DNA from 3 places in the Steroidobacter flavus genome. Region 3 is predicted to be linked to each of the others. Evidence: riboswitches for the same ligand, from Rfam matches in the RefSeq annotation. Region 3 holds a riboswitch; each other region holds the start of a gene.
The links. A riboswitch is a leader RNA that binds a small molecule or an ion and turns the genes downstream of it on or off. The one in region 3 is predicted to bind cyclic di-GMP.
Positions count from the first base shown of each region.

Region 1 (3,272 bases), on a different contig from region 3:
CGCATCTGCCGCGTGGATACAGCCAGCGCCACCGCCTTTCGTGTGGTCTATCCATCGGGCTTGCACGACCACGCCGTGGGCATTCGCCGTCCCGCGTTGTATCGCAGTCTTTGGAACGCACTCACGAACGCGTGCACCGATGTCCGATCGGGCGTGTGCGTTCACGACATCGCAACGAGCGATGGCGCGACCTGGCTCACTCTGGACGACGGCGGAAAATCCGGTCCCTATGACGTCATCGTCGTTAGTGACGGCGTCCATTCTCGATTGCGACTTCGTGTCACACCGTCCGTTGAAGTTGCACGCCGCGAGCAGGGGGCACTAAGCGTCGACGTGCTCCTGCCGGCAGCCTGCGATCCGGGGCAACTCCTGCAGATCCATCACGGCCACGAGGAATATATCGGCGTACTCCCAACGGGCGTCGATGAACGAGGAAAACACCGCGCGACGCTGTTCATCAACAAGTCTCAGTCTCAGGTTGAGGCACTGGAGCGAGGCGACTTCGACGCTTGGCGCCTGGCTCTGGCCTCGAAGTATCCGGAGCTACACAACTCGCTCGACGGGTTGACAGGATTCGATGCCCTTCAGCATTGGTCGTTTGCGCACGTTCGGATGCAGACCTGGCACACCAAGCATCTCGTCTGCATTGGCGACGCGGCGCATGCGTTCGATCCCCAATTGGGAATGGGCGCGAACATGGCGTTGGCTGATGCAATCACTCTGGCGGCAGCCCTGCGCCTGACGGGGGCACCGCAAGTACCCATTGCACTCGCCGCCTATCAAGCGGCACGCGAATCTCAGCTACGAACCTACGAAACAGCCAGCCGCACCCTCTCCACACTTGCCGACTCGGCTGGGGCATTCGGCGCCGCTGCCAACCGGCTCGCGAGCGGCTTTGCCAGCAAGCTGCCCTTCGTCAAACGCCGAATCGTCCACGCAGTCTGCGGTTACGCAGGACTCGAGATGACTCAGTGGCAGCGCACTGTCGATATGTTCTCTACCTTCCGAGGAGGTCCGCGTCGGACGCTTGCCATTGATCCCACGAGCGTGTGATCTGCCTTCGGTGACGGTTCACCGCTCATACCCTTCAACTCATGAGCACTCCTACGTAATCGACTAGCAGCGCGCCCGTACCGACTACGTACGCTCGACGATCGCTACGGGTTGGCCTCAAACGCTTTGCCAGCATTTGCCAGCGCCCCATGAGGGCCGGTCGGATAGTTGATCGGCCCCGCCTCCAGCACAATGCCTCCCGTCGAGTAAGGGCATACCCGTCGAAAGACGGCGACGCAAAGCCTCCGGTCCTCGGATGCCGCTGTAAAAACAGCCGCATCACGGATAGCGGGGTTGCCGCTTCGAGCTGACAGCTCGATGCGTGAAGTGTCAGGCCAGCGACCCGCGCGATCAGCGCCGGCTCCGCAACGCCAGCTTCCCTTGCCAGACATACGTACCCGCATTGCCGCGACCACAGCGCGCTGCGGGCTGGCATCGAAAACTGAGCTTGCTGGAGTCACTTCATGCGCATCGCCACATCTCTCGTTGCTTCGTTCGCCGCTTACCTGGCAGTCGCCGCCACCGCCGAAGCCCAAACCGTCAATCAGCCGCCGACGATCAGCGGCTCGCCGACCACCTCGCTCTACACCTACACCACTTATGATTTCCTCCCGACGGCGCGCGATCCGGAAGGTCGCACGCTGACGTTTTCGATCGTGAACAAGCCATCATGGGCCGCGTTCAGCACCGGCAGCGGCCGCCTGATGGGTTATCCGAAGTCGCCGGGCTCGTGGGGCAACATCCAGATCCGCGTCAGCGACGGCGTCAATGTGAGAACCCTGCCGGCCTTCTCCATCACCGCGTCGGTGCGGGGTTCCACCACTCCAGCGAACGCCGCGCCGACGATCTCGGGCTCGCCAACTCGCTCTGTCAACGCCGGCAGCGCCTATAACTTCCGCCCGACCGCCAGCGACTCTGACAGCACCACGCTCGCCTTCTCGATCGCCAATCGTCCGAGCTGGGCAACGTTCAACACGGTCACCGGTCAGCTGTCCGGCACGCCGAACGCCACGCAGGTCGGCTCATACGGCAACATCACGATCAGCGTGAGCGACGGCAGATCCACGGCAGCGCTGCCGGCGTTCGCGATCAACGTGGTCGATGTTTCTAACGGTGGCGCCGAGCTGTCCTGGACGCCGCCGACTCAGAACACCGACGGCAGCACACTGACCAACCTCGCCGGCTATCGCATCGCCTACGGCACCTCGCCGAACGCGATGACGCAGTCGGTGCAAGTAGCGAACGTGGGTATCACGAGCTACACGTTCGACAACCTCTCGCCGGGCACCTACTACTTCGCGGTGCGCGCTTACACGTCGAATGGCACGGAAAGCGGCAATTCGAACGTCGCAAGCAAGATCGTGCAGTAATCTCAACAGCAAGCTCAGACACGGCGATCCGCATTGGATCGCCGTGTCTTTTTCTGGCTCCATGGTCAATTGCACATAAACCGCATATCTGATATACCTGTTTTATCAAACACGGGATACCACGAACGATGCGGAAAAAACACGGGATCACCCTGCTGGCGGCCTGCGCTCTGACAGCGATGCTCGGGACATCGGCCCTGGCCCACGAGGGCGGAATGCTGCTGCAGGATCCGAACGCGGCGGATTTCCAATCCTCTCCCGGCGTGCCCGAATGCACGTCATTTGCAGGATTGCGCGGCGACATCAGCAAGGGCCCCGGGACTCTAATGGTGCGCATGCGGCCCGGCTGCGTGGTGCCTTTCCACTGGCACACGCCCTCCGAAGAAATCGTCATTCTGCAAGGGGCGCCGCTGGCCCAGATGCTGGGCGAGCGTCCGGTGATGCTGAAGGTCGGCGCGTATTCCCAGCTGCCCGGCAAACACGTGCATCGATTCCGCTGCACCTCGAAGGTGGATTGCGTGCTGTTCCTGGTCGCCGACGCGGCGTTCGACATTCACTTCGTCGATGACAGCGGCAAGGAGATCTCCACCGAGGAAGCGCTGAAGGCAGCCGCGACAGCCGGCAACGACTGGTAGCAGCGAGGAGCCGGTTCGTGAGCCTCGACAGCAAAGCATTTCGCGGCGCCTTGGGCGCGTTCGCCACCGGCGTCACCATCGTTACGACCATCGACGCGGACGGAAACGATGTCGGGCTGACCGCCAACAGTTTCAATTCAGTCTCGCTCGATCCGCCGCTGGTCTTGTGGAGCCTCGCCAAGACTTCGCTGAGCCTCGGTGCCTTCAGTGCGGC
Region 1 covers NZ_JBHSDU010000014.1:378,364-381,635, forward strand. The annotation lists gene ACFPN2_RS24420 (FAD-dependent oxidoreductase) at 1-1,053, shown strand, start outside; cyclic di-GMP riboswitch class I at 1,255-1,355, shown strand; gene ACFPN2_RS24425 (putative Ig domain-containing protein) at 1,518-2,423, shown strand; gene ACFPN2_RS24430 (cupin domain-containing protein) at 2,552-3,058, shown strand; gene ACFPN2_RS24435 (flavin reductase) at 3,076-3,272, shown strand, end outside.
Region 1: it holds a riboswitch for cyclic di-GMP, as region 3 does, so the genes downstream of both, ACFPN2_RS24425 (putative Ig domain-containing protein) here and ACFPN2_RS18585 (M23 family metallopeptidase) in region 3, are expected to answer to the same signal.

Region 2 (3,272 bases), 1.2 Mb from region 3:
CCGTCGACCTCGGTCAACGCGGGCAGCGCTTATAGCTTCCGTCCGACCGCGAGCGATCCGGATGGCAACACGCTGACGTACTCGATCGCGAATCGTCCGAGCTGGGCCACGTTCAACACCAGCACCGGTCAGCTGACCGGCACGCCGAGCGCCACGCAAGTCGGCTCGTACGCCAACATCACCATCAGCGTGAGCGACGGTCGTGCGACCACTTCGCTGGCAGCGTTCGCGATCAACGTGGTCGATGTGTCCAACGGTGGTGCAACGCTGAGCTGGACTGCTCCGACTTCGAACACGGATGGCAGCACGCTGAGCAACCTGGCTGGCTATCGCATCTCGTACGGCACGAGCGCGAGCGCGCTGACGCAGACGGTGCAGATCTCGAACCCGAGCGTCACCACGTATTCGCTGAGCAGTCTCTCGCCGGGCACCTACTACTTCGCGGTGCGCGCTTACACGAGCAACGGCACGGAGAGCTCGAACTCGAACGTCTCCTCGAAGGTCGTGCCGTAACTCTCGACGGTAGAACGTTGATGAAACAGCGGCGGCTGGAGCGATCCAGCCGCCGCTTTGCGTTTTATGGACTGTTAAATATCGGCTCGCATACACGAGCGCCGTCTGGATTCTGACGTTGTTATGTGAATTCGCAGTGACAAATCCACCGCAGTGCTGTCGGCCGCCACCGACAATTGCAAAAACAAATTTCCTACGATTTACTGCGTCCCGACCACGAAGTTTTGTTCAATCGGAATTTGTCGAATCGCATTCGCTCTACTGGACGCGGCCTCACGGCAGCGAGAGCGGTGAGAGACGCAGAGCCGGCAGAACAACCCTTCACCAGGGCATAACCGTCGAAAGACGGCGACGCAAAGCCTCCGGTCCTACAGCGTGAGCTGGGGATAGCGGGGTTGCCGGCCAGCTCTTCTTGCGTCACCGAGCTAGCCGTCATCCTTCTCGCCTTCCTTGCTGCTGTTCGATCGCGCCACGCGGCCCCGGGGTCAACATGACCAACTAGGGAGCAGCAGAAAGTGATATCGGCAAACCCGTCGAAAGGCGGGGACGCAAAGCCTCCGGTCTACTGGAACGCAGCGTGCGATGCGCCGCGCTCCTATGACAGCGGGGTTGCCACTTTCGCCACCGACACGATGTTCGCAAGGCCCCTTGCGAGCGCGTGCACGAGCGAAGGTGTAACGAATGAGCTGCCGATAGCGCACCAGCCCGTGCGCGCCAACCTTTCCCTGCGCTTCGAGCCTCGCGTCTCGACCGCGATGGCTGCATCACATCCGGAAAACAGCAACGCAACTCAACGCCGGTCTTCGGGCCGTCGTCGTTGCGCGCGAAGCCAAGGTACGAGCAATGATTCCAACACTTTTCGGGAAGACCTTCCTGCAGCGAGCGCTGCTGGCCTTGATTGCGGCGTCGTTGAGCGCCTGCGGCGGCGGCGACGACGATAGCGGCAGCAGTTTAACGGGCGGCGCCGTCAGCGAGCAGCCGCCGGCGGGCGACACTGGCGCCGACGACCCGGCGTTGCCGACACCGGCGAATCAGCCTCCGTCGGTCACCGGCGTTCCACCCACGACGGTGGCTGCGGGCGAGGCTTACTCTTTCACGCCGCTCGCGACCGACGACGACGACGACTTCCTCGAGTACTTCGTCACCAACAAGCCCACCTGGGCGAGCTTCGACACCGAGACCGGCAGGCTGAGCGGCATTCCGCAAGCCACGAATGTCGGTGAGAGCGAGGACATCACCATCAGCGTCACCGACGGTCGCGACACGAGCTCGGTTACGTTCAAGATCAAGGTGTGTTCGGCCAGTTGTCCGTCGGGCAACAGCCCGCCGACGATTTCCGGCACGCCGGCGTCGTCGGTGATCGTGGATCAGGCTTACTCGTTCCGACCGACCACCAGCGATCTGGAAAACGATCGTCTGCGGTTCTCGATTTCCAATCGTCCGTCGTGGATGACTTTCAACACCGCGACCGGCCAGCTGTCGGGCACGCCGGGTGCGACCAACGTCGCGACGTATTCGAACATCGTCATCAGCGTCAACGACGGCACCAGCACGGTCCTGCTGCCGGCGTTCTCCATCCAGGTGCGTGGTCTCGACAATCGTGCGCCGACGATTACCGGCACGCCGGGAACGAGCGTGCAGGTGATGCAGACGTATTCGTTCGTGCCGAGCGCCAGCGATGCCGATGGCGATACGCTGGTTTTCCGCGTCAGCAATCTGCCGCGCTGGGCGACCTTCAGCACCGCGACTGGCCGCTTGAGCGGCACACCGGCGACCACCGATGTTGGCACCTATGCGAGAGTGACCGTCGGTGTCAGCGACGGCCGCACGACCACGTCACTGCCGGCATTCACGATCGTGGTCAGCGCGGCGCCAAATCGTGCGCCGACGATCAGCGGCACGCCGGCGACCACTGCGACCACGGGCACGGCGTATTCGTTCACGCCGACCGCGAGCGATCCGGATGGCAACACGCTGCGCTACACGTTCACGAATTGCCCGACCTGGGCGACCTGCAATGCCGATACGGGACGCGTGAGCGGCACGCCGACCGCGGCGGGCACGTTCTCGAACATTCGGATCAGCGTGACCGACGGTAATCTCACAGCGACGCTGCCGGCCTTCGCGATCACTGTCACGGCGGCCACTCCGACCAATCGCGCGCCGACGATCAGCGGCACGCCGGCAACGACCGTGTCGGGAGGCGCGACCTACAGCTTCCAGCCGACCGCGAGCGATCCGGATGGCAACGCGCTGACCTACACGATCACGAATCGTCCGAGCTGGGCGACGTTCAACTCGTCGACGGGCCGTCTGTCCGGCACGCCGACCTCCGCGAACGCGGGCACCTACTCAAACATCGCGATCGCTGTGAGCGACGGCACGCTGACTGCCTCGCTGCCGTCGTTCTCGATCACGGTGCTGCAGGCGACGAATGGCAGCGCCACGCTGTCCTGGACGCCGCCGACCACCAACACCGACGGTTCCTCGCTGACCAACCTGGCGGGCTATCGCGTGGTGTACGGGCGCAGCGCCTCGAGCCTCGATCAGACGGTGCAGATCGCGAATGCCGGCCTGTCGACTTACACGGTCACCGGTCTGACTTCCGGTGTGTGGTACTTCGCGGTGAAGGCCTACAACGCCAGTGGCGGTGAAAGCGACGTGTCGAACGGCGGGTCGAAGACCATTCCGTAACCTCGACCCGAGCGAATTTCTTCTGATGGGCAGGACGCCCAAATGCAGCGGGCACATGGACGTGT
Region 2 covers NZ_JBHSDU010000003.1:1,756,146-1,759,417, reverse strand. The annotation lists gene ACFPN2_RS13165 (fibronectin type III domain-containing protein) at 1-513, shown strand, start outside; cyclic di-GMP riboswitch class I at 832-916, shown strand; cyclic di-GMP riboswitch class I at 1,027-1,130, shown strand; gene ACFPN2_RS13160 (fibronectin type III domain-containing protein) at 1,357-3,207, shown strand.
Region 2: it holds a riboswitch for cyclic di-GMP, as region 3 does, so the genes downstream of both, ACFPN2_RS13160 (fibronectin type III domain-containing protein) here and ACFPN2_RS18585 (M23 family metallopeptidase) in region 3, are expected to answer to the same signal.

Region 3 (3,272 bases):
GCGCGTACGCCGAAAACGTCGGCGATACCATGCTGGGCACGTCCCTGTTCAACGGCGATGTCCGGGTCAACACGGTCGAGCATCTGTTGTCGGCATTTGCCGGTCTGGGCCTCGATAACGCCTATGTGGACCTGTCGGCCGAAGAGGTCCCGATCATGGACGGCAGTGCCGGCCCGTTCGTGTTCTTATTACAGTCGGCCGGCATCGAAGAGCAGGCCGCGCCGAAACGTTTCGTCCGCGTGCTCGCGCCGCTGGAAGTGCGCGACGGCGACAAGTGGGCCCGCTTCGAGCCGTACAACGGCTTCAAGGTCAACATGGAGATCGAGTTCAATCACCCGGTCTTCAAAAAGCGCTCGCAGACCGCGTCGATGGACTTTTCCACGACGTCCTATCTGAAAGAAATCAGCCGCGCGCGGACCTTCGGCTTCATGCGCGACCTGGAATATATGCGCTCGAAGAACCTGGCGCTCGGCGGCACCCTGGACAACGCCATCGTGCTGGACGAATACCGCGTGTTGAACGAAGACGGCCTGCGCTACGAGGACGAGTTCGTCAAACATAAAATCCTGGACGCGATCGGCGATCTGTACCTGCTCGGCAAGAGCCTGATCGGCGAATTCAGCGGCCACAAATCCGGCCACGCGCTCAACAATCAGCTGGTCCGCAAGCTGATCAACACGCCGAACGCGTGGGAACCTGTGACCTTCGACAATCCCAAAGACTCGCCCATCTCGTACGTACCCGCTGCCGCGATGGTCAGCGCGTAAATCTGCCGTTTTCTTAGTGCCCCCGGCTGCGCCGAAAACTCGGCGGCTTGCGAAGGCTGTTTAGTAACAGCGGCATCCGTTGCGCTGATCGGGCGTTTTAGGCCTGCGATAACCCTTGCGGACGCCTTCCAACTCGTACTTTTAGTTTTGTGACCTTGTTCTCACCGGAACCATTTAACAGTTCCAGTAATTGCGCCTGCGCATAACGAATCTGCGGGCACCAGGCGGCCGAGTCCGCCAGCACGACCAACGTGTCGTCCTGGCAACTCGCTGACACGACATGATCTTTTTCTGGTCCCGCGAGCGCAGAACGGATCCTCTCCGTGAGTTCGGCATGCGCCGCGACGCGTTGCTCGAGTTGCGCGAATAACGGGCCAATCGTCCCGCTCAGCGGTTTGAAACGATCAGTCATACGCTGAAAGCACCAATCTGGGCGCTGGACGCTTGATCTTTTGACGCTACGTTATGCATATTCCAGCCACTGTTAAGGGCAAACCCGTCGAAAGGCGGGGACGCAAAGCCACCGGTCTACGGCAGCAGGCACGCATGAAGCGGGTCGCGCCACGATAGCGGGGTTGCCAGGATGTACAACTCGAACATATCGGTTCTACGTCCACCGCAGTTCTGCTCGAGCCTATCGGCTCTATCGTCGCGAACCTTGTCGCTGGAAGCGCGCTGGTTCAAGGCGGGTGTGAACGTATTGTCGTGCCGCCAGTGGAAGCTGGGCGTTTAGGGCGCGAAAGAGAGAAGGTAGTGATCAAATGAACGTCATCGTGTTCTCCAAGCGCTTCGGCAAGGCTCGGCAGTTCGAGCTTGGCCGCCCCTTGGCGATGACGGTGACGATTGCGTCCGTGGCGATAGTGCTCGCCGGCGTGCTGTTCGCGGGCATCCAGCTCGGTCGCAGCGGCCTGGTGCTCGACCCGGCCGCGCAGGTCACGGAGTGGGGCGCGAAACTCGAGCAACAACGCCTCGAAGTCGCCAATGCCCGGCGCGATCTGCAGGAACGGCTCGATGCGCTGACCAGCCGGGTCGGCCAGATGAATGCGCATGTGATCCGCCTCGATGCCCTGGGCCGCCGGCTCACCGAGATGGCCAATCTCGATAAGGGCGAGTTCAATTTCGATAGCGAGCCCGCCGTCGGCGGTCCCGAAGGGCTGCTGGAAGGCGCCACCGTCGCCGCGCCCGAGCTGACCGTGATGCTCGACGACCTGACCAATCAGATCCGCGACCGCGAGCGCCAGCTGAGCGTGCTGGAAAGCATGATCTCCACGCGCAATGTGAGCCGCCAGGTCGTGCCGGACGGCCGGCCGGTGCTGCAGGGCTGGATTTCTTCGCATTTCGGCTATCGCGCCGACCCGTTCACCGGCCGCAATGCCTACCACCAGGGCGTCGACTTCGCGGGCCCGGCCGGATCGCAGGTCCTGGCGGTCGCCTCGGGCGTGGTCACTTATTCCAAGGATCGCTTCGGCTACGGCCGCACGGTCGAGATCAATCACGGCAACGGCTACGTGACCCGCTACGGCCACAATTCCAAGGCGCTGGTCCAGGTCGGCGACACCGTCCAGAAAGGCCAGCCCATCGCGCTGATCGGCTCGACCGGCCGCTCCACCGGCCCGCACCTGCATTTCGAAGTGCTCAAGCAGGGCCGTGCCGTGGATCCGATGACATTCGTGCGTCGGTAAAAAGCACCTGTTCAGCTTGTTTTCGCTTTAGCCGCCCCCAGCCAAGCGGCGGCCCGGGCCAGCCTTGCATTGGGCTTGCGAGACCGTAATTAGAGTCGCCGGGCGCGCGTGTACAATAACGGGCTTTTCCCAACAGGCTTTGCGGGCCCCATAAGCCCCATCCCCGGAGTTTCAGCGTGGCGAATTGGCTGACCCAGCTGTTCGGCAGTCGCAATCAGCGGCTTTTGAGCGGTTATTCCAAGATCGTCGACAAGACCAATGCCCTGGAGGCTTCCTTCAAGGCGCTGTCCGACGAGCAGTTGCAGGCCAAGACGGCGGAATTCCGCCAGTTGCTGGCCCAGGGCAAGACTCTGGATGACATTGCGCCCCAGGCCTTCGCGGCCACCCGCGAGGCGGCGCGCCGGGTGCTCGGCATGCGGCACTTCGACGTGCAGCTGATCGGCGGCACGGTCCTGCACCAGGGCAAGATCGCCGAAATGCGCACCGGCGAAGGTAAGACGCTGATGGCCACCCTGGGCGCCTATCTGAATGCGCTGCCCGCCAAGGGCGTGCACGTGGTGACGGTCAACGAATACCTGGCCTCGCGCGACGCGGACTGGATGGGCCGGGTCTATCGGTTCCTCGGCCTGACGGTCGGCGTGATCAAGAGCGGCCAGAGCTCGGACGAGAAGCGCGCCGCTTACGCCTGCGACATCACCTACGGCACCAACAACGAATTCGGCTTCGACTACCTGCGCGACAACCTCGCGTTTCGTCTCGAGGACCGCGTGCAGCGGGGTCTCGCGTACGCCATCGTCGACGAAGTCGACTCCATCCTGATCGA
Region 3 covers NZ_JBHSDU010000003.1:2,967,436-2,970,707, forward strand. The annotation lists gene lpxC (UDP-3-O-acyl-N-acetylglucosamine deacetylase) at 1-767, shown strand, start outside; gene ACFPN2_RS18580 (DciA family protein) at 865-1,179, opposite strand; cyclic di-GMP riboswitch class I at 1,247-1,350, shown strand; gene ACFPN2_RS18585 (M23 family metallopeptidase) at 1,529-2,449, shown strand; gene secA (preprotein translocase subunit SecA) at 2,626-3,272, shown strand, end outside.